2 regions of the Serratia sp. Ae19-1 genome follow, and region 2 is predicted to be linked to the other one. Evidence: predicted binding sites of a transcription regulator. Region 2 holds the regulator's gene; the other holds the start of a gene.

Region 1 (11,370 bases), 550 kb from region 2:
AGTTTATTCCTATCAAGAGGGGCCTTATGAATGTTTTAAACGATTTAACATTAAGAATATGCTTAGTCTATATTTCGTCCGGCAATGAGTTCATCGAGGCAACGCTCCTTTTCAGCAAGGGAGTGCTATCGCTGAGTGTATGCTCAGTGGCGGCAATATATATATAAGCCCGCCACTGAATCGATTATTTTATTGTTCTATGGAGCTGGAAATGAAAAAAGTATTATTGCCTTTGGCTGCCCTGGTATTGTCTGCAACTGCTTCCAACGCAATGGCAGCAAACGGCAACGTTAAATTCACCGGTGAAATTGTACAGTCCACCTGTAAAGTTGTTGATAAAGACCAGAATAAAGAAGTTTACCTGGGTAAATATCCTACCACCGCTTTCCCAACTGCCGGTTCCACCAGCGGTGCTAAAGCTTTCGATATTAGCCTGGAGAAATGTGAAGCGGGTAACTACACCCTGCGTTTCGACGGTAACACTCCAGCTGGGCACCCAGAGCTGTTGGCTGTAACTGGCGGCGCGACTGGCGTTGGTGTTGAAATTCTGGATAACAACGGCTCTACCCTGCCTATCTCTCAGGAAGTGGCGACCCCAGCTACTGTAACTGTTGCTGCAGATGGCGATAACCCAGGCGCTGCGACTTTCAATCTGCGCGCTCGTTACAAATCCTTCCAGGATCTGGTAACTGCCGGTCAGGCAAACTCTAACGCTACCTTCACCATCGAATACAAATAATTCGCTGGCAGGATAGATAGAGTTATTGGCCATGGATGGCTAAATTTTGAGAGTTGAGATATTCCGATGAAAAAAATTCTGACTGGTATTTTATTCGCATTTTCTGTTAATGCCTTCGCCGGCATCCAGGTTGATGCGACACGTGTCATCTATAACAGTGCAAGTAAATCCGCATCGCTCTCAATCAGCAATGACAGCGACGATACCTACATGGTGCAAACCTGGCTGGATACTGGCGACGCAAGCCAGATGCCGAAGAATTTGCCAATCGTGGTGACGCCACCCATTTTGAAACTGGCTGCCAAGAAAGACGCCATCTTGCGTTTTATCTATTCCGGCAGCGGTTTGCCGCAGGACAGAGAATCTCTGCTCTGGGTTAACGTACAGGAAATTCCGCCAACGCCTAAGCAAGATAACGTGCTGCAAGTGGCGATCCGTACCCGCATCAAACTGTTCTATCGTCCGGATTCATTGAAGACCAATCTGCAGCAGCAGGCAGAAGCGCTGAAGTGGACGCGCCAGGGCGGCAATTTGGTCGTCACTAACGATGGCCCGCTGTTTGTCACTTTGGGCGTATTGAACCTGAAGAGCGGCGGTAAGAGCTGGAAAGTGAACGCCGATATGGTCAAACCACACGACAGCCTGCGCATCTCTCTGCCTCAGGGCGCGCAATCAGCCAACACGATGTCGTTTACCTATATCAACGACTATGGCGGTCACACCGAGATTAAAAACGTCGCACTGAATTGATTGAAGCACTTCAAGGAATGAAAGAAATGGCACACAAAAGAATAACAACCCTCACGCCAAAACGTTTGGTTAAGTTGATTAATGGTGTAATTTATTTTTCTGCTGTGCCATTTTCATTCTCGCACATGGCCATGGCGGAGGAGCAGTTCAACACCTCCTTTATCCATGGTGATGACAACGTTGCTCAGGTGGCGGCGCTGGCCAGCGGCGATGATATCCTGCCGGGTAAATACCCGTTTGATATCTATCTCAACGGACAGCGTGTCGATCACCGCGAGATCGAGTTCAAGAAAGAGTCCAAAGACACTCCTGTCGTGCCTTGCCTGACGGCGGCGGACTATCAGGATTACGGCGTAAAGCTGCCTGGCGATCTGACTACCGCCGGCGCCGCGCAATGCTATGCATTGCCGCAAGAAATCTCCGGCGCCAAGCTGAGCTATGATGCTGCCGTACAACGTATGGATCTGGAAGTGCCGCAGGTGTTTCTGATCCCGCGTCCGCAAGGCGCCATTTCCCCGAAAGTTTACGATCGCGGCATCAATGCCGGCTTTGTTAACTATAACTTTAGCGGCACCCATAACCGCTATGGCAATAACCAGAACGACAAGACTTCTGACTATTACTTCCTGAGCCTTAACAATGGCCTCAACATTGGCGATTGGCGCCTGCGCAACAACTCGACGCTGAACCAGCAGTCGGGCGCCGGCACGCACTGGAAGAACATTTCCAGCTGGGCGGAAACGGATATTGTTTCTCTGCGCAGCCGTCTGGTGATCGGCCAGACCAACACCAATAACAACGTCTTCGACAGCATTCAGTTCCGCGGTGTGCAGATGTCCAGCGCCGACGACATGCTGCCGGAAAGCCAGCGCGGCTATGCGCCGGTGGTGCGCGGCGTGGCGACGACCAACGCCCGTGTTGAAGTGCGGCAGAATGGCTATACCATTTACAGCACCAACGTTCCGCCGGGGCCGTTTGCACTGACGGACATTTTCCCAAGCACCCTGAGCGGTAACCTGGACGTGACGGTGATCGAAGCCAATGGTTCGAGAACCTCCTTTGTGGTGCCTTTCTCCTCCGTGCCGAACATGCTGCGCGAAGGGATTTGGAACTATCAGCTGACCGCCGGTAAATACCACGACGGCACCAGCCGTTATCAGCCTAAATTTGTGCAGGGTACCTTGTCGCACGGCATGGCGTATGACATCACGCCATACGGCGGCGTGCTGGTGGCGGAAAACTACCGTTCAGCGGTGGTGGGCCTGGGCAAAAACCTGGGGAACTGGGGGGCTGTTTCCTTTGATATGTCCTATTCCGACACCAACCTGGTGAACGGCGATGACAAACAAGGGGAGAGTTTCCGTTTCCTGTATTCCAAGTCGCTCAACGACTGGGGAACTGAATTCCGCATTGCCGGTTACCGTTACTCGACTTCCGGCTACTATGACTTCTCCGATGCGGTGGCTGAGCGCGAACGCTATGAGAACGGCTATTACCGCAACGATTATTACGATCAAAACGATCGCAATCTGGGCGTGCCGGACTGGGCCGAGTCGCGTCGCCGCAGCTATTATACCAGTCGTTTCAACAACAAACGCCAGCGCGTTGAGTTGTCTGTTAATCAGCGCATTGCCGGTAGTTCGACGCTGTACGCCAACCTCAGCAACCAGTCTTACTGGGGAGGATCCGGTGAAGATCGCACCGTACAAACCGGCTTCAACAGCAGCTATAAAAATATCAGCTATGGCGTCTTTTATCAGGACAGCCGCAGCAACTACGGCTATAAAGACCGCAGCGTTAACCTGACCGTATCGATTCCGTTCAGCTTCTTCAGCAAGGATTCGTCGGACATGACCGCCAGCTTCAACGCCGGCCACAGCAAGCAGAGCGGCAATACCTACAGCGCCGGCCTGAGCGGCACGGCGTTGGATGACAACCGCTTGAACTATGCGGTGCAAAGCGGTCATGATCGTTATTCGGGCCAAACCAGCTCGGCTAACGTCGGTTATCAGGGCAGCATGGGGAACATCAATGCTGGTTATAGCTACAGCAAAGATTATCAGCAGTCTTCGTTGGGCGTGGCGGGCGGCATCGTTGCACACTCCGGCGGCGTGACGCTGACCCAGCCGCTGCAGAATACGTTTGTGCTGGTGGAAGCCAAAGACGCCAAGGGCGTTCGTATCGAAAACCAACCGGGCGTCGCCATCGACCGCTTCGGTTACGCGGTGATGACCTCTGCGTCGCCATACCGCCATAACCGCGTGGCGCTGCGCACCGAAGATATCGGCAACGGCCTGGATATCCCGATGGCGGCAAGAGACGTGGTGCCGACTTACGGTGCGATCACCCGCGTGAAGTTTGAAACGCACACGGGCCAAAGCCTGCTGGTGCACAGCAAGATGGCCGACGGCAGCGTACCGCCGATTGGCGCCAACGTCTTCAGTGCGGACGGCAAGAACAACGGTACCGTCGGTACCAACGGCGATATTTATATTTCAGGTGCCTCCGCAGGGGATCGCCTGCTGGTGAAATGGGGCAACGAGGCGGGCGAAAGCTGCTCTCTGGTGGTGCCGGAATTGAAAGCGGCGACCGAACAGCTGATGGGTTATCAGGAACTTTCGCTGACCTGCGGAAAACCGTAAAAGGAAAGGATATGTCTTCTTTGTTAAAGCATAAGAATCTCGGATTGGCGGCGGGGCTGCTGGTCACGCTGGGCGCGTTTTCGCAGAGCAGCTATGCGCTGTCGTGTAAGCAGAACGGCAACATCCGTCAGGATATCGTGCTGGATAAGGCCATCAAGGTGTCGACGGCTAATACGGCACCGGGGGCATTGCTGTGGCGTTCGCAGCTTTTCACTTCGACTTTCCAATGTACGGATGACTGGAACAACCCTAAAGGGGAGAACGCCTACCTTTACTGGGATCCGCAAGCTCGCATGAGTCAGATCCATAACTCGATCGAAGTGGGCGTCACTTACCAGGGGATCGATGTTAAACCGACTAAAGGCGCGCGTCAGGATGTCGGGCCTGGTACGGAATGCCGTCCCTGGGGCAACCGCTGTCAGTCTCCGGCTAAGTCGCTTACGGTAACCGTGTCTTACGCTATCTATATTAAAGCAACCGGCAAGGCGCCGCCGGCCGGCGGCAAGATAAACGACAATAACGCCTATTCGGTATTTCAGGTCGATGGCGTCGGCGGCTTGAACAGTACGCCGAACAGCAACTTTAACGCCTACATCTCCGGGCTGGGTAATATTCAGTTTATCTCCTGCAACCCGAAAATCACCGTGGTGGCCAACAACGGTTCGACGGTGAACTTTGGCACCATTCCGCGTCAGAATGCGGTGGTGGGTAAAATCGAGAAACAGGTGCCGTTCTCGGTCGCCGCCAATATGTCCGATCCAACGACCGGTCAAGACTGCAAAGGGGAAACGCTGCAGGCCAGCTTCAGCACCACCTATCCATTGCAGGATAACAGCGTGATCCTGCCGACCAGCGACAGCGGCTTCGGTATTTTGATCTCGCAGGCGGCGACGCCGAATACGCCGATCATGATGAACAGCCCGGTCGATCTGGGGCTGGTAAACGGCACCATCGTTGAAAAGAACTTTTTGGCCAGCCTGAAATGGTTGAGCACCAATCCTAAGGTTGGGCCATTTAGCGCATCGGCGAATATCGACGTCACCTTCAAATAATCCGGTGTCGCTTCAATAAAAAGGGGTCAGTTCGCGCGAACTGACCCCTTTTTTGTACCTTATACCGTGCTGATTAACGCAGCCCCATCCAACTGGTGCAGACGCCTTCCGGCGGCTTGCCCGCATACCAACGAGGCAACGTAGGAGCATCGTGGCGCGGTTCGGCCTCCACTTCTACCGGCTGTGCCGGCCATTCCGCGACGTCCCAGCGGGTGGTACGGCGATAGACCGCTGGGGTTTTGCCGAACTGTTTCTTGAAGGCGCGTGAGAACGAAGGCTGAGAGTCGAAATGGTATTGCAGGGCGATATCCAGGATCGGGCGTGGGCTGGAACGCAGCGCCTGCGCCGCCTGCGAAAGACGCCGCTCGCGGATATAGCTGCCGAGCGCATGGCCGGTGGTGCTGCGGAACATGCGCTGCAGGTGCCATTTGGAGTAGCCCGACTTGGCTGCGACGTTGTCCAGCAGCAGCGGTTGATCCAGATGAGTTTCAATCCAGTCTAGTAAATCGTGAATGATATTGACGCGATCCATGGTTTTAGTTCTCCCGCAAAAACGACATTCAGGTCACAGTGACTTAGCTTAATTATCCAAGAATATACTTTGATAATAGGCGCGAGCACGCCGTTACGCAAGGGTGAAGCGGGGGTAAAAAGGTGACCAAAAATGCTCTTTGAGCGGCAGGGGTATAGAAAAAAGGCCGCATAAAGCGGCCTTTTCAGCAAGAAATGATTGGGAAATCAGTTGGTTTCCGGTTTCACTTCAATGTAGTTCAGACCCAGCACGCTGCTGGTGTAGCCGCGGATCTTGTTGGTCATCTCGATATCGCCGTTCAGCTTGTGGCCGTAAGACGGGATGATCTCTTTCAGCTTGCTCTGCCATTCCGGCGTCGCCACTTTGTCTTTGAACACGGTTTCCATCAGATGCAGCATGATCGGCGCAGCGGTGGAAGCGCCCGGCGAAGCGCCCAGCAGAGCGGCGATGCTGCCGTCTTCGGAGCTGACGACTTCGGTGCCGAACTGCAGCACGCCGCCTTTATCCGCGTCTTTCTTGATGATCTGCACGCGTTGGCCTGCGGTCCACAGCTTCCAGTCTTCCTGCTTGGCGTCCGGGAAGTACTCTTTCAGCGCGGCGAAGCGATCGTCGTCGTTCATCATCAGCTGGCCGACCAGGTATTTCACCAGATCGAAGTTATCCAGACCGACGTGGGTCATCGGCATCAGGTTCGAGGTGCTCAGCGAGTGCAGCAGGTCGAACAGCGAGCCGTTCTTCAGGAACTTGCTGGAGAAGGTGGCGAACGGCCCGAACAGCAGCACGCGCTTGCCGTCCAGCATGCGGGTATCCAGGTGCGGCACGGACATCGGCGGCGAACCTACGCTGGCCAGGCCGTACACTTTGGCCAGGTGCTGGTTGGCGATCTCCGGATTGGTGGTGACCAGGAACTGGCCGCCGACCGGGAAGCCGCCGTAGCCGTCGGCTTCAGGGATGCCGGATTTCTGCAGCAGGGTCAGGGATGCGCCGCCTGCGCCGATGAACACGAACTTGGCGTTAACGGTGGTTTCTTTACCGTCGCGGTTCAGATCGGCAACGGTCACGCTCCAGGTCTGGTCGGCGTTGCGCTTGATGTCGCGCACTTCGTGGCTCAGGTTCAGCTTGAACTTGTCGCTGGTGCTCAGCGCGTCAACCAGCTGGTGGGTGATCACGCCGAAGTTGACGTCGGTACCCAGCGGCATGCGGGTGGCGGCGATTTTCTGCGCCGGATCGCGGCCGTTCATCACCAGCGGTGCCCACTGCTTGATTTGCGCAGGATCTTCGGAGTATTCCATGCCGCGGAACAGGGTGCTGTGCTGCAGCGCCGCGTAGCGTTTACGCAGGAAGTTGACGTTGTCGTCGCCCCACACGAAGCTCATGTGCGGTACGCTGTTAATGAAGGATTTCGGATCTTTCAGGACATCGTTTTTCACCTGATAAGACCAGAATTGACGGGAGATTTCGAAAGACTCGTTGACCTTCACCGCCTTGCTGATGTCGATGGTGCCATCGGCTTTTTCCGGCGTGTAGTTCATTTCGCTGAAGGCGGAGTGGCCGGTACCGGCGTTGTTCCAGCCGTTGGAGCTCTCTTCCGCCACACCGTTCATGCGCTCGTACATGTCGATGGTCCAGGTCGGCTCCAGCTCATGCAGATAGGTACCCAAGGTGGCGCTCATGATGCCGCCGCCGATCAACACCACGTCGACGGTTTTATTCTTCTCTTCAGCCGCCGCCTGCTGCGTAACGCTAAACAGGCTGAGACTGAAAATCAGGACGAGTAATTTTCTCATTGAATTAAATCTCTTGTGTGTAAATTCTACTCATTGCAGGTGAAAGAATTTAGCGGGAGTTACCCTGGAAAATAATGAAGCCGACCGCCCGGCGTGAGCCGATAGGCAGCGATAATGCCTTTTTGTTAATAGGGTTTTTAACGAAAAGTGAACTATTGCAGGCCGTCCGGATGCAAATTGATCGGTTCACGTTACTGGCGGGGTATTATTGTTTGCGAGAATGTTAAAAACTACTTTTGTAACTAAAAAAAATGAATATAAGCAAAAAACGGCCGGTTGTTGTCGCAGGAATAAACAGAGAGGGCAGAAGGGCTATATAACCGCGTTATTTCCAGGGGTTAATTGTCGCGCAATTAAACGTTATTTCGTTATCACACAATAATTGCGGTTAAATTGCAAATACGCATCGGTAACCAATAATAAATGGCCGCCATTGCGGGCGGCCAGGATTCACAAGGCGGTTACTTGATGCCCATCGCATCGCGCATGGTGAAGAACAGATCGGTCTGATCGGTCAGGCCCACCACGTTGGCGGCGTGCGGGCCATAGGCCGCAACGCGCAGCTGGGTGCCGGTGTGCCCCTGCGACTCCTCTTCCGAGTTGCCGTAACTCAGGGTCATCGGCGCGCCGTCTTTGGTGGTCAGCGTCTGGGTCAGGCCCGGCGCTTTGGCGTCGGCGGCGACGATCTGGCTGGAATGCGCGTGGTCGGCGGTGACGATCACCAGCGTGTTGCCGTCGGCGCGGGCGAAGGCCAGCGCTTTTTGCACCGCTTCATCCAAATCGACGGTTTCGCCAATCTGCCCGCATGGGTTGGCGGCGTGATCCTGCTTATCGATCGACGCGCCCTCTACCTGCAGGAAGAAGCCGTTCGGGTTGTCTTTAAGCAGCGCGATCGCTTTTTCGGTCATCGCCGCCAGCGTTGGCGTGGCGGCGGTGCGCGCCGGGTTGTTTTCGCAGGTTACCGCCGGTTTGTCGAGGTTGCCGTGGTAGCTGGCTTTCGGCCCCAGCCAGCGCACCGGCATGTTGCCGTCGGCGAACAGGCCCAGCAGCGGTTTTTGCTGGTCGGCCAGGGTGACGGCCTGCAGTTCATCCGCGTTGCTGACCCACTGATAGCCCTGCGCCGCCGCCTGGTCTTTCAGCGATTTCCCCTGCCATTCTCCGCTTTTTGCCAGCTGGTTGAAGGATTTCGCGCCGCCCCCCAGCGTGACGTCGGCGCGGGTTTTCAGCAGCTGTTCGGTGATGGAGCCGCGGCCGCCGTTTTCCAACGCGTTAGCGGCGCATTTCTCGCTGGTTTCCTCCGGGCCGTAGCATTTGCGCGAGGTGACGTGCGACACCAGCGCCGCCGGCGTGGCGTCCTGCAGTTCGGCGGTGGAGACGTTGCCGGTGGCCTTGCCGGCCGCTTTGGCGATCTCCAGCAGCGTCGGCTGGTCTTTGCCGTTCACGTCCACGCCGAGCGCGCCGTTATAGGTTTTCACCCCGGTGGCCCAGGCGGTGGCCGAGGCGGCGGAGTCGGTCACGTAATCCGGCTTGTGGGTTTTCTTGTCCAGCGAGTAATGCGTGTATTGCCCGGTCAGCGGCAGGGCGTCGATGCCCTTGAAGTAACCGCCCGCGCCTTCAGCGTAGTTGCGCGCGGCGGTGATCTCGGAATCCCCCATGCCGTCGCCGATCAGCAGGATCACGTTTTTCGCCGGTTTGTCCGACAGCGACGCCTTCAGCGCGGCGGTCTGATCGCCGGCCAGACGACGGGCGCCGCCCGGTTCGACGAGGTTGCCGCGCGCGGCGCGCTCGGTCAGGCCATCGGCATTGGCCGAGGTTTCCGCCGCGAGGGCGGAGGAACAGAGCAGGGCGGACAGCACGGCGCCGGCGATCAGGGATACAGCAGGTTGCATGGGGTAAGCTCCTTGTCGTAATACAACAATGTAAATAACATCAAATTGTTACGTAAGGAGAGTAGAGCAGAGGGATGACAATTTTATGACAGCGAAAATGGGACGACCTGACGGTCATCCCGTTTGGCATTCAGGCTGGGCGCGCCGGGATCGCGAGCCCGCGCTGCACCGCCGACCGAGCCAGCCCGCGCTCCAGCCACTGCGCGACGCGCGGGAAGCGGTCGAACTCCACCAGCTCGCGCGCCTCATAGAAGCCGATCAGATTGCGCACCCAGCCCAGCAGCGAGATATCGGCGATGCTGTAGTCCGCCCCCATGATCCAGTCGCGGCCTTCAAGGCGCGTTTCCAACACGCCGAGCAGGCGTTTCGATTCATTTTTGTAACGCTCCAGCGGCCGCTTGTCTTCATATTCGCGCCCGGCGAATTTGTGGAAGAAACCGAGCTGGCCGAACATCGGGCCGACCGCCGCCATCTGGAAGAATACCCACTGAATGGTTTCGTAACGCTGCGCCGGATCCTGCGGCAGAAAGCGGCCGCTCTTTTCCGCCAGGTAGAGCAGAATAGCGCCGGATTCGAACAGCGGCAGCGGCCGGCCATCGGGGCCGTCGGGATCGATGATAGCCGGGATCTTGCCGTTCGGGTTCAGCGCCAGGAATTCCGGCGTCCAGGTTTCGTTGTTGCCGATGTCGATCAGGTGCGCTTCATAGGGCAGGCCGATCTCTTCGAGCATGATGGACACTTTGACGCCGTTCGGCGTCGGCAGAGAGTAGAGCTGCAGCCGTTCCGGATGCTGAGCCGGCCAGCGTTTGACGATCGGGAATTGGGTGGAATCGAGCATGGAAACTCCTCGGGTTGGCGGGATCGTTTAAGCGTACCCCTTGAGTATTGCAGTAAAACTACCCCGACGCAGAGCTACAGCGTGAGTTCAAAATGTGCGGCCAGCGCTTTTTTACCGGCGTCGGTCAGCTGCAGCTCGCGGCTGTCGAGTTGGCGCAGCATCCAACCGCGTTTGATAAAGGCGTTCAGCAGCGCAGCGCCAAGCGCGCCGCCGAGGTGGGCACGGCGTTCGCTCCAGTCCAGACAACCGCAGGCGAAACGGCGGCGGGTGGGGGCAGGGGAACAATCGACGCCCAGCCGCGCCAGCGCGGCCTGACCGGCGTCGCTTAAGCGGTAGTCTTCCTCGCCACTCAACCAGTTCAGCGCATGCAGCCGATCGTGCAGCTTCACCGCTACCTCGCCCGCCATATGGTCGTAGCAGGTGCGGGCATATTGCAGCGAGGTCGGCGTGCTGCTCTTCACCGACGGGCGCGGCACGCCCGTCAGTGCCATCAGGCCTTCCAGCGCGGCGGCCACCGGTTGCCCGGCCAGCCGAAAATAGCGGTAACGCCCCTGTTTGAGGCAGGCGATCAGCCGCTGTTCCAGCAGTTTCGCCAGATGCGCGCTGGCGGTGGAGGGAGCAACCTCGACCGCCGCGCTGAGCTCGGTGGCGGTGTAGGCGCGCCCGTCCATCAACAGGCACAGCATACGCGCCCGGGTGCGGTCTGCGATGGCGGCGCTGAGCGCCGCTAAACGATCTTCTATCTCGATGTTATGCATACTTCGAGGTTAGACGAAGTATGACGGCGCGTCCATCGTTAGCCTGTGGTTATCGCCATCTGGCTACGAGGGAGAAAACCATGTCCGTGTGTCCTTATGCCGCCGCGCTCGCCGCCGAGCCGCAGGCCCATTATCGCGCTCTGCCGCCCCTGAGCTGGGATAGCGCGTGGCAATGTTGGGTGGCCGCGGCGCCGCAGCTAGTGAGGGAAGCGCTGCTCAATGCCGATCTCGGCGTTCGGCCGGCCGATGAGCCGGTGCCGGTGGCCTTGCTGGAGACGCCGATGGCGCCGCTGTTCGCCGGGTTGGTGCGGATGCGCGACGGCGAACAGCACCACGCGCTTAAAGCGGCGCTGCAGCGGGCGCTGGCCGTCTGTTCGGATGCC
Region 2 (10,994 bases):
CAGGCTGCGGCGGAAGGCGATTTGGGAGAACAGGATCATGATCCACACCCACACGGTGGCGAAAGTCGCCAGGGAAGCGATCACCAGGAACACGCTCTCCGGCATGATGTAGTTGAGGTACACCGCCAGCAACAGCGCCAGCATCATCACCACTACCGTCACCCAAGGAATGCCGCGTTTCGATACCTTGCTGAACATCTTCGGCGCGTGCCCCTGTTCGGCCATGCCGTGCAGCATGCGGCCGACGCCGAACACGTCGCTGTTGATCGCCGACAGCGAAGCGGTGATCACCACGAAGTTGAGGATGCCCGCCGCCACGGTGATGCCCATATGCTGGAAGGTCAGCACGAACGGGCTGCCGTTGGTGCCCACCTGGTTCCACGGGTAGATCGACATGATGACGAACAGCGTGCCGACGTAGAACACCAGAATGCGCCATGGCACCGAGTTGATGGCCTTCGGAATCGATTTTTTCGGATCTTTGGCTTCGCCGGCGGTGATGCCGATAATTTCAATGCCGCCGTAAGCGAACATCACCAGCTGCAGCGACAGGATCATGCCGATAAAACCGTTGCTGAAGAAGCCGCCGTTCGACCACAGGTTATGAATGCCTGTCGGTTGCCCGCCGTTGCCGATACCCCAGATGATGATGCCGATGCCGGCCGCGATCATGATGATGATGGTGGCGACCTTGAAAAACGAGAACCAGAACTCCAGCTCGCCGAACACCTTGACGCTCATCAGGTTGATGGCGCCGATGATCAGCACCACGCTCAGCACCCAGATCCAATGCGGCACTTCCGGGAACCAGACGCCCATATAGATGCCGAAAGCAGTCACGTCGGCGATGGCGACAATCAGGATTTCAAAGCAGTAAGTCCAGCCGGTGATGTAGCCCGCCATCGGGCCGAGGTAATCCTGCGCGTAACGGGAAAACGAGCTGGCCTGCGGGTTGTTGACCGACATCTCCCCCAGCGCGCGCATGATGATAAAGGCCACGATGCCGCCGATCAGGTAAGCCAGCAGCACGCTCGGGCCGGCCATTTTGATGGCGTCCGCCGAGCCGTAGAACAACCCGGTGCCGATGGCCGACCCCAGCGCCATAAAGCGGATGTGACGCGTGCTGAGGCCGCGTTTCAGCTTATTGTCGGGGGCAGTGGTGGGTGACTGTTGTTGCATGAAGATGACCCATAGTTTTAAACGTAAAAAAGCCACGGACATGTCCGTGGCCCTAGATTAAGCCGGGGGATTATCAGTGCGCGGTCACTTGAGAACGCGTGCACACCCGATCATAAATCGCGACCAGCACCAGCATCAGCAGCGAAGGCGGCAACCATGCCAACCCCTGCTCCGCCAGCGGCAGGTGAGTGGTCCAGGCCGGCAGCAGCTGCTGGAAGCTGGACGCTTTCACTGCGTCAAGGATACCAAACAACAGGCTGACAAGCATCACCGGCGCGATGATGCGCGGTGCGCTGTGCCACCAACGCAGGGTGAAGCTCAGCACCACCAGCACGATGCACGGCGGGTAAATCGCGGTCAGCACCGGAATGGAGATCTGGATCAGGTGGCTCAGACCGAGGTTGGACACCACCATCGAGAACAGGCCCAGAATAAACACCAGCGTCTTGTAGGAGAACGGCAGGTATTGCGCGAAGAACTCGGCGCAGGCGCAGGTCAGGCCTACCGCAGTCACCATGCAGGCGATGAAGATCAGCGCCGCCAGGAAGAAGCTGCCCAGGCCGCCGAAGGTGTTCTGAACGTAAGCGTGCAGGATCACCGCGCCGTTGGTAGCGTCCGGCACCAGCGCGCCGCTGCCGGAACCCAGCTTGAACAAGCTCAGATAAACCAGCGTCAGGCCCACGCCGGCGATCAAACCGGCCAGAATGGTGTAACGGGTCAACAGACCGGCGTCTTTCACGCCGCGCGAGCGCGCCGCGTTGACGATAACGATGCCGAATACCAGCGCGCCCAGCGTATCCATGGTCAGATAGCCGTTAACGAAACCGGAGGAGAAAGGCACGCTCTGGTAAGCCGCCGTCGCCGGAATCGGCGCGCCGGCAGGCCACAGCAACGCGGCGATGCCCAGTACGGCTAACGCGACGATCTTCAGCGGCGCCAGCACGTGGCCGACGGTATCGAGCAGGCGGCCCGGATACAGGGAGATGCCAATCACCAGCGCGAAATACACCAGGCTGTAGATGAACAGCGGCATGGCGCCGTCGCCGGTCAGCGGGGCGATGCCCACTTCAAAGGAGACGGTGGCGGTGCGCGGCGTCGCGAACAGCGGGCCGACGGCCAGGTAGCAGACGGTCGCCAGCAGCAGGCCGGCGCCGCGGCCAATCGGCGAACTGAGGGCGTCGATGCCGCCGCCGACGCGCGCCAGCGCGATGACGGTGATGACCGGTAGGCCGACGGCGGTGATCAGGAAGCCCAGCGCCGCAGTCCAGACATGTTCACCGGACTGTAAACCGACCATCGGCGGGAAGATGATGTTCCCGGCCCCGACGAATAAGGCAAAGGTCATAAAGCCCAATGCCAGGATATCTTTTGACGTTAAACGATGACTCATACGATGTCGTGTTGCCTGTTCAAATGAAAAAAATTGTCCGATAGCGTGGTGGCGTGACGCCCCACCCGGTTGCCGGCATGCCCGACCATCGCAGCGCCAAATAAGCACCCTAAACGCAATCGTTCCGGCGTTTATGTCCCTATTCGAAAGTGGCCGCTCATGAAGATGGGCAAAGTTTTAGGAGTTATAAAATGGAGGTTTAATCCGACAACGAGGGCTAAGGTAAACGTTTATAGCGCTTCAAGGCAAGACGCACGGCGAAAAGCAGAGCTATCGACCATATAAACTTTAGCCACCAGTCGATCATATTGGCTATCAATAAATATACACTACATGATTTGTATCATTTTTGAACAGCCAATTCACGAAACGTGAAGCATATATCACTTTACCGCGCGAAAACGCCAATAAAAGCCCGGTTTTCGCGTGGCATAAGCTCCATTTCGGCGTGAGAAAAGGCGAAAATTACGTCGCTTTTTGTCGCTTATTGCATCATGGCCGGCGCAAGCGGCTGCAGCCCGAGCGCCTGGCGGGTCTTCTGCAGAGCGGCCGGCGGCAGAGGCAGATAGCCGTCGTGGTTGACCAGGCTCTGTCCTGCGGTCGACAGCACACGATCGAGGAACGCCGCGGTCAGCGGCTCCAGCGGTTGATTGGGGGCTTTGTTGATGTAGATATACAGGTAGCGCGACAGCGGGTAGCGATCGTTGCGCACGTTGGCGGCGGTAGGCGCGACATAATCCTCCCCCGACTCCGCCAACGGCAGCAGCCGCACGCCGCTGGCGCGAAAACCGATGCTGGCGTAGCCGATGCCGTTGAGCGAACCGGCCACCGCCTGCACCACCGAGGCCGAACCGGGCAACTCATTGACGCGCGGCATAAAATCGCCGCCGCACAGCGCGCGCAGTTTGAAATAGCCGTAGGTGCCGGAAGCCGAGTTGCGGCCAAAGCGTTGCAGCGAGCGCGTCGCCCAGTCGCCGCTCAGACCCAGTTCGCCCCAGCGCGTCAGCGGCTGGCTTTCACCGCAGCGCCGGGTGGCGGAGAAAATACGATCGAGCTGCTGCAAATTGAGGCCGCGCAGCGGATTGTCCTGATGCACCAACACCACCAGCGCATCCACCGCCACCGGCACCGCCAGCGGCGCATAGCCGTAACGGTGTTCGAACGCCGAAACCTCGGCCGCCTTCATCGGCCGGCTCATCGGGCCCAGCTGCGCGGCGCCCGCCGCCAACGCGGTCGGCGCGGTCGACGAACCGGCGGCCTGGATCTGCAGATTAACGTTGGGGTAATGCTGGCTGAAGTCCTGCGCCCACAGCGCCATCAGGTTCGCCAGGGTGTCGGAGCCGACGCTGGACAGATTGCCCGCCAGCATGCCGTCGGGCTGCGCCAGTGCGCCACGTCCGGCCAGCAGCGCCAGGCAAAGCAACAGCCCTCGGGTAATTCGGGTCATACCGGTGTCTCGCGTTAATTTTTCACCGCATTCTCTGATAAAGCGGCCGGAACAATCAACCGGTTGGGTAAGGTAAAGATAAAGCGGGTGCCGATCCCCGGTTCGCTGAGGATCTCCAGCCGCGCGTCGTGATGGCTGAGCGCGTGTTTGACGATCGCCAGCCCCAGCCCACTGCCGCCGGTCTGGCGCGAACGGGCCTTGTCGACGCGATAAAAACGCTCGGTCAGGCGCGGAAGGTGCTCGGCGGCGATGCCCGGCCCGTTGTCGCTGACCTGGAACTGCGCACCATGTGCCGTCTGCTGCCAGCTGACTTCGATATGGGTGCCCTTCGGCGTGTGGTTGACCGCGTTGTACACCAGGTTAGACACCGCGCTGCGCAACTGGTCTTCATTGCCGAACACTTTGAGCTGTTCGTTCACCCGGAAAGCGATCTCGTGATTGCCGCCGCTCAGCGATTGCGCCTCGCGCTGCAACACCCGCAGCATCAGCGGGATATCCACCCGTTCGTTCATGTCGACATTGGGCGCCGCCTCGATGCGCGACAGCGTCAGCAGCTGTTTGACCAGCCCGTCCATCCGGCGGGTCTGCTCTTGCATGGTGCTCAGCGCCTTGCTACGCAGCGAGCCGTCCTGCTCTTCGTCGCCCATCATTTCCAGGTAGCCCTGCAGCACCGTCAACGGCGTGCGCAGCTCATGGCTGACGTTGGCGAAGAAGTTGCGCCGCGCCCCTTCCAGCTGGCGCATCTGGGTGACGTCGCGCGCCACCATCAGCAGTTGCCCTTCGGAATAGGGCATCACGCGGAATTCGACGTAATGTTCGTTGTTCAACTGCAGCGTCAGCGGGCGCGAAAACTCCTGCTGTTGCAAATAGTGGCTGAACTCCGGATAACGCAGCAGGTTGAGGATGTGCTGGCCGTTGTCTTCCGGCCAGCGGAAGCCGAGCAGATGCTGCGCCAGGCCGTTGCACCAGAAGATATTGCCTTCGACGGTGGTCATCACCACCGCGTCAGGCAGCGATTCGGCCCCGCTGCGAAAGCGCTTGATCAGCAGCGCCAGCTCGCGGCGGCGGCGGCGGTTGCGCTGCTGCATCTGATACAGGCCATAGAACAACGGCTCCCAGCTCCAGCGGCCGGGCGGCGGCGTCATGCTGCGGTCGATCCACAGCCAATGGGAGAGTTTGAGCTGGTTGTAGAAATTCCACACCAGCGCAGCCAGCGCTGAGGCCAGCAGGAACCAGGGCAGATAACCGAAAATCAGCCCCAGCAGTAAGGCGGGCAGACAAAAAAGAGCCAGCTCCAGAGCCAGCCTCTTCCACGACAGACGTTCTAACACGGCATATTCTCCAGCGCGGCGCGATCAGTAGCGCGTTGAGAACCGGTAGCCGGTGCCCCGAACGGTTTGAACCATTTTATCATGCCCACTGGTTTCTAACGCCTTGCGGAGCCGACGGATATGCACGTCAACGGTACGGTCTTCCACATAAACGTTAGTGCCCCAGACGTGATTAAGCAACTGCTCGCGGCTATAAACCCGCTCCGGGTGGGTCATAAAGAAGTGCAGCAGCTTGAACTCGGTCGGCCCCATGTCCAGCGCCTGATCGTTCGCCATCACGCGGTGGGAGGACGGATCCAGGCTCAGTCCTTGCATTTCAATCACTTCTTCCACCGCCATCGGTGAAATACGGCGCATGACCGCTTTGATGCGTGCCACCAGCTCCTTGGGCGAGAACGGCTTGGTGATGTAATCATCCGCCCCCACTTCCAGGCCGCGCACCCGGTCTTCCTCTTCGCCGCGCGCGGTCAACATCATCACCGGGATATCGCGGGTCAGCGCTTCGCGCTTCATATGCTTGATAAACTGAATGCCGGAACCGCCGGGCAGCATCCAATCGAGCAACACCAAATCAGGGAACGGCTCAGACAGGCGCGTCACGGCGCTGTCATAATCCTCGGCTTCCAACGGTTGGTAACCATTCTGTTCCAACACAAAGCACACCATCTCACGGATCGGCGCTTCGTCTTCCACCACCAGTATGCGTCTTGCCATCGTCAATCCTGCCAATGTGTTAGCGACTTTGCGGGCGCCATTATGCGTCAGTTTTGTGACACTTTTATGAAAAAAAGCGGCTGTTATAGGCAGTAAGCATAGCGATTATTTCCCATAGTAAAGAAAAATCATTCCGCTGCCCTCGCCATTGCGCCGGGACAGCCGGCGCCGCGGCCTTTATAATCATCGCCATTACCTTTGCACCCGGGAGTGTCATGCGCCTGATCCACACCTCTGACTGGCACCTTGGCCAGTACTTTTTCACCAAAAGCCGCGCCGCCGAGCACCAGGCTTTTCTGAACTGGCTGATCAAACAGGTAGAGCAGCAGCAGGTGGATGCGCTGATCGTCGCCGGGGATCTATTCGATACCGGCTCGCCGCCCAGCTACGCCCGCGAACTGTACAACCGCTTCGTGGTGGAACTGCAGCGCACCGGCTGCCAACTGGTGGTGCTGGGCGGCAACCACGATTCGGTGGCGACGCTGAACGAATCGCGTGAACTGCTCTCCTGCCTGAACACCACGGTGATCGCGAGCGCGCAAAGCGCCCCCGAACAGCAGATCCTGGTGCTGAACCGGCGCGACGGCCAGCCGGGCGCGGTGCTGTGCGCCATCCCGTTCTTGCGGCCACGCGATCTGCTCACCAGCCGCGCCGGCGAATCCGGCGCGCAGAAACAGCAGGCGTTACAGGAAGCCATCGCCGAACATTACCAAACGCTGTATCAGGCGGCCTGCGAGCACCGCGACCAATTGGGCCTGCCGCTGCCGATCGTCGCCACCGGCCACCTGACCACCGTCGGCGTCACCACCTCCGACTCGGTGCGCGACATCTATATCGGCACCCTCGACGCCTTTCCGGCGCAGGCCTTTCCTCCCGCCGACTATATCGCGTTGGGCCACATCCACCGCGCGCAGAACGTCGCCAAATCGGAGCACATTCGCTATAGCGGCTCGCCGATCCCGCTCAGCTTCGATGAACTGGGCAAAGCCAAAAGCGTCTTTATGGTCGATTTCGCCGACGGCGCTTTGCAGCAGGTGGAAGCGTTAACGATCCCGCAGTTTCAGCCCATGCAGCTGATCAAAGGCGATCTGGCCGAGATCGAACGGCAGCTGCGGCAGTTTGCCGATTATGACGGTGAGCTGCCGGTGTGGCTGGATATCGAAGTGGCGACGCAGGACTACCTCAGCGACATCCAGCGCCGCATTCAGCTGCTGGCAGACGAGCTACCGGTGGAAGTGGTGCTGCTGCGGCGCAGCAAAGAACAGCGCCGCCAGGCGATCGCACAGCAGGATAAGGAAACGCTCAACGAACTGAGCGTCAATGAAGTGTTCGAGCGGCGCCTGGCGCAGGAGACTGAGCTGCCCGAAACGCGCCAACAGCGGATGCGCCAAATGTTCCGCCAGGTGGTCGATGCGGTGCAGCACAACGCCGAGGAGAACAACCCATGAAAATCCTCAGCCTGCGCTTAAAAAACCTCAACTCGCTGCAGGGCGAATGGAAGATTGACTTCACCGCCGAGCCGTTCGCCAGCAACGGTCTGTTCGCCATTACCGGCCCGACCGGCGCGGGCAAAACCACCCTGCTGGACGCCATCTGCCTGGCGCTATACCACCAGACGCCGCGCCTCAACGTCACGCCAAGCCAGAATGAACTGATGACCCGCCATACCGCCGAATCGTTGGCGGAAGTCGAGTTCGAGGTCAAGGGCGTCGGCTATCGCGCCTTCTGGAGTCAGCGCCGCGCCAAAAACGCGCCGGACGGCAACCTGCAGGCGCCGAAAGTCGAACTGGCGCGCCGCGAAGACGGCAAGATCCTGGCGGACAAAGTGCGCGACAAGCTGGAGATCACCGCCGCCATCACCGGGCTGGACTTCGGCCGCTTCACCAAGTCGATGATGCTGTCTCAGGGGCAGTTCGCCGCCTTCCTCAACGCCGACGCCAACGATCGCGCCGAGCTGTTGGAAGAACTGACCGGCACCGAAATCTACGGGCGATTGTCCGAACAGGTGTTCGAATCCCACAAACAGGCCAAAACCGATCTGGATGGGCTGCATCAGCGCGCCAGCGGTATCGAGCTGCTGAACGACGAACAGCGCCACTCCCTGGTCGAACAGCTGACGGCGCTGAGCGGGCAGGAAAGCGCTCTCGGCGAGCAAACCCGGCAACAGCAACAGGCGCTGAGCTGGTTACAACAATGGCAGCGATTCCGGCAACAGCAAAACGAGGGGCGGCAACGGCTGGAAAACGCCCAACGCGAGCAGGCCGAGGCCGCCCCGCAGCTCCAGCGGCTGGCGCTCAGCGAACCGGCCGAAAAATTGCGGCCGCTGCGCGGCGAACGCGATCGCTGCCGCGCCGAGCTGCAGACGATACAGCAGCAAGCGGCCCTGCTGACGCAGCAGCAGGAACAGCAGTCGGCGCAGCTGGCGCCGCTGCAGCAGGCGGTAGAAAAGACCCGCCTGGCGCAGCAAGCCCATGCCGAGCACATGCGGCAACAGCAACAGCTGATCGATGAGCAGGTCGCCCCGCTCGATCATCAGATCGCCCAACTGCAATCGACACAGGCCGAACGGCGACAGGCCGGCGATGCTGCCGCGCAGCAGTGCGCCCAACAGCAGGCGGCGCTGGAGCAGCTCACCGTTCAACGCAATCAACTGACGACGCAGGGCGCACAGCATCAGCAGCAATTGAACGCGCTGACCCAAGCGCTGGCCGTTCAACAGCAGCAGCAGCAAGCGCTGGAGGCGCAAACGCCGCTGGCCCCGTTGCGCCAGCGCCTGAGTACCCTGGCGGATCTGCGTCCAACGCGTCAGCAGTTGTCCACGCTCGCCACCCTCCACCGTCAGACCCGCGAGCGGCTGACCCGGCAGCAAGCGGAGCACGCCGGACGACAAACGCAACTCGCCGAGCTGCAACAACAGCTGGAGAGCGCACGCCAGCAATTCAAACAACACAAGACGCAGCTGCAGGAAGTAGAGCGGATCCACGAGCTGGAAAAACGCATCGTCAGCCTGGAAGCGGAGCGTGCCCTGCTGCAAAGTGGCGCCCCCTGCCCGCTGTGTGGCTCGACCACCCACCCGGCGGTGGAGCAATATCAGGCGGTGCAGCCTTCGGCGACGGAGCGGCGGTTGGTTGAGATGCGCACCCTGGCCGAGAAACTGCAAACCCAGGGTACTGAACTGCGCACCCGCTGCGAAAGCCTGCTGGAACAGCAGCAGCGCCAGCAGCAAACCATCGCGCAGGATGAACAGCAGCTGGCCGGCCAACAGCAGCAGTGGCAGCAGCTCAGCGCGCCGCTGGCGTTCGACTTTACGCTGGTGGATGACGAACCGCTCAGCGCCTGGTTGAGTGGCTGCGACGATGAAGAGCGGCGCGGGCAACAGGCGCTGCAGCAGCATGAACAATCGGCGCAGGCGGTACAGCAGGCGAAAGACGCGCTCGCGGCGTTGCAAACGCAGCAGCAGCAGGCGCAGCAACAGCTGGCGTTGCTCGAAGAGCGCTTTACGCTGCTGCAAAAAAACCACGCCGATAGCCTGCAACAGCAACAAGACCTGCAACAACGCTGGCAAGAAGGCGAGAAAATCCTCGCCGAACGGCGTGCGCAGCGGCTGGCGCTGTTCGGCGAACAGCGGATCGCCGAGGTGCGCGAACAGCTGCGCGCCAAACAAACCGCCTGCGAACAGGCCAGTGTTCAGGCTGCCGAGCAGTGGCAAAAGGCGCAGGAACTGCGCGAACGCCTGGCAGGCCAACAGGCCGGGCTACAACAGCAACACGCCCAAATGCAGGAACGGCTGCAGCAGGCGCAGCAGCAGTGGCAGCAGGCGCTGGCCGACAGCGAATTCGTCGATGAAACCGCCTTCGCCGCCGCGCTGCTGGACGACGCCCTGCGCCGCGAATTGCAGCAGCGCAAAGAGCAGTTGCAACAGCGGCAGGTAGAGGCCACCGCCCTGCTGACACAGGCGACGCAAACGCTGGAGCAGCATCGGCAGAATCGCCCTGAAGGGCTGGATGAAGCCAACGCGGATATCGATGCGCTCACCCAATCGCTGGCCGAGCTGGCGCAGCAGTTGAAGGTGCTGCAGCTGCGCCAGGGCGAACTGCGCAATCAGTTGGAAAGCGACGCCGCCCGCCGCCTCAATCAGCAGGCGCTGTTCGAGCAGATCGCCCGCAGCCAGCAAGACTACGATGACTGGAGCTACCTCAACCAGCTGATCGGCTCAAAAGAAGGCGACAAGTTCCGCCGCTTTGCTCAGGGGCTGACGCTCGATCATCTGGTTTACCTGGCCAACAACCAGCTCGGCCGGCTGCACGGACGTTATCTGCTGCAGCGCAAGACCAGCGATGCGCTGGAACTGCAGGTGGTCGACACCTGGCAGGCGGATGCGCTGCGCGATACCCGCACCCTGTCCGGCGGCGAGAGCTTCCTGGTCAGCCTGGCGCTGGCGCTGGCGTTGTCCGATCTGGTCAGCCATAAAACCAGCATCGACTCGCTGTTCCTCGACGAAGGCTTCGGCACGCTGGACGCCGAAACCCTCGATACCGCGCTGGATGCGCTGGACAGCCTGAACGCCTCCGGCAAAACCATCGGCGTGATCAGTCACGTCGAGGCGATGAAAGAGCGTATTCCGGTGCAGATCAAGGTGAAGAAGGTTAACGGGCTTGGCGTCAGCCGGCTGGAAGCGCACTTCAGGCTGGAATGATCCCGCGGCGCGCGGCGCAGAAGTGTGACCGCGGCGGCACTCCGCGGTGAAAAGCGTTGAGCCGCAGCGGGCACGGGTTATTATGCCAACATAATAGGATTGTTACTGTATCCCCTCCGCCGCTCAGGGCCGCAGGGCAGAAACATAAAATACAGGCAAAACCTGACGCCCGGGATCGCTTCCGGGCGTCAGGTTTTTTCGTTTTCAGGATGCTGAAACACCGGGAAAAACCATGAA

The links. The regulator PhoB, encoded in region 2, activates phosphate uptake and scavenging genes when phosphate is short. The targets are predictions, from matches to a motif close to CTGTCATAAAACTGNCNNAT.
Positions count from the first base shown of each region.
Region 1: the regulator PhoB is predicted to act here: its motif matches at 9,464-9,483, upstream of phoA (alkaline phosphatase).

Region 1 covers NZ_JBCHWD010000001.1:670,252-681,621, forward strand. Annotated here, with positions in the region: gene AAIE04_RS03330 (fimbrial protein) at 212-739, shown strand; gene AAIE04_RS03335 (fimbrial biogenesis chaperone) at 806-1,489, shown strand; gene AAIE04_RS03340 (fimbria/pilus outer membrane usher protein) at 1,516-4,131, shown strand; gene AAIE04_RS03345 (fimbrial protein) at 4,143-5,183, shown strand; gene AAIE04_RS03350 (helix-turn-helix domain-containing protein) at 5,257-5,715, opposite strand; gene AAIE04_RS03355 (malate:quinone oxidoreductase) at 5,922-7,502, opposite strand; gene phoA (alkaline phosphatase) at 7,964-9,391, opposite strand; gene AAIE04_RS03365 (glutathione S-transferase N-terminal domain-containing protein) at 9,522-10,229, opposite strand; gene AAIE04_RS03370 (ArsR/SmtB family transcription factor) at 10,304-10,987, opposite strand; gene AAIE04_RS03375 (cytochrome P450 family protein) at 11,068-11,370, shown strand, end outside.
Region 2 covers NZ_JBCHWD010000001.1:119,639-130,632, reverse strand. Annotated here, with positions in the region: gene proY (proline-specific permease ProY) at 1-1,179, opposite strand, end outside; gene brnQ (branched-chain amino acid transport system II carrier protein) at 1,253-2,569, opposite strand; gene AAIE04_RS00670 (PstS family phosphate ABC transporter substrate-binding protein) at 3,054-4,016, opposite strand; gene phoR (phosphate regulon sensor histidine kinase PhoR) at 4,031-5,347, opposite strand; gene phoB (phosphate response regulator transcription factor PhoB) at 5,372-6,061, opposite strand; gene sbcD (exonuclease subunit SbcD) at 6,277-7,509, shown strand; gene sbcC (exonuclease subunit SbcC) at 7,506-10,757, shown strand; gene licT (BglG family transcription antiterminator LicT) at 10,990-10,994, shown strand, end outside.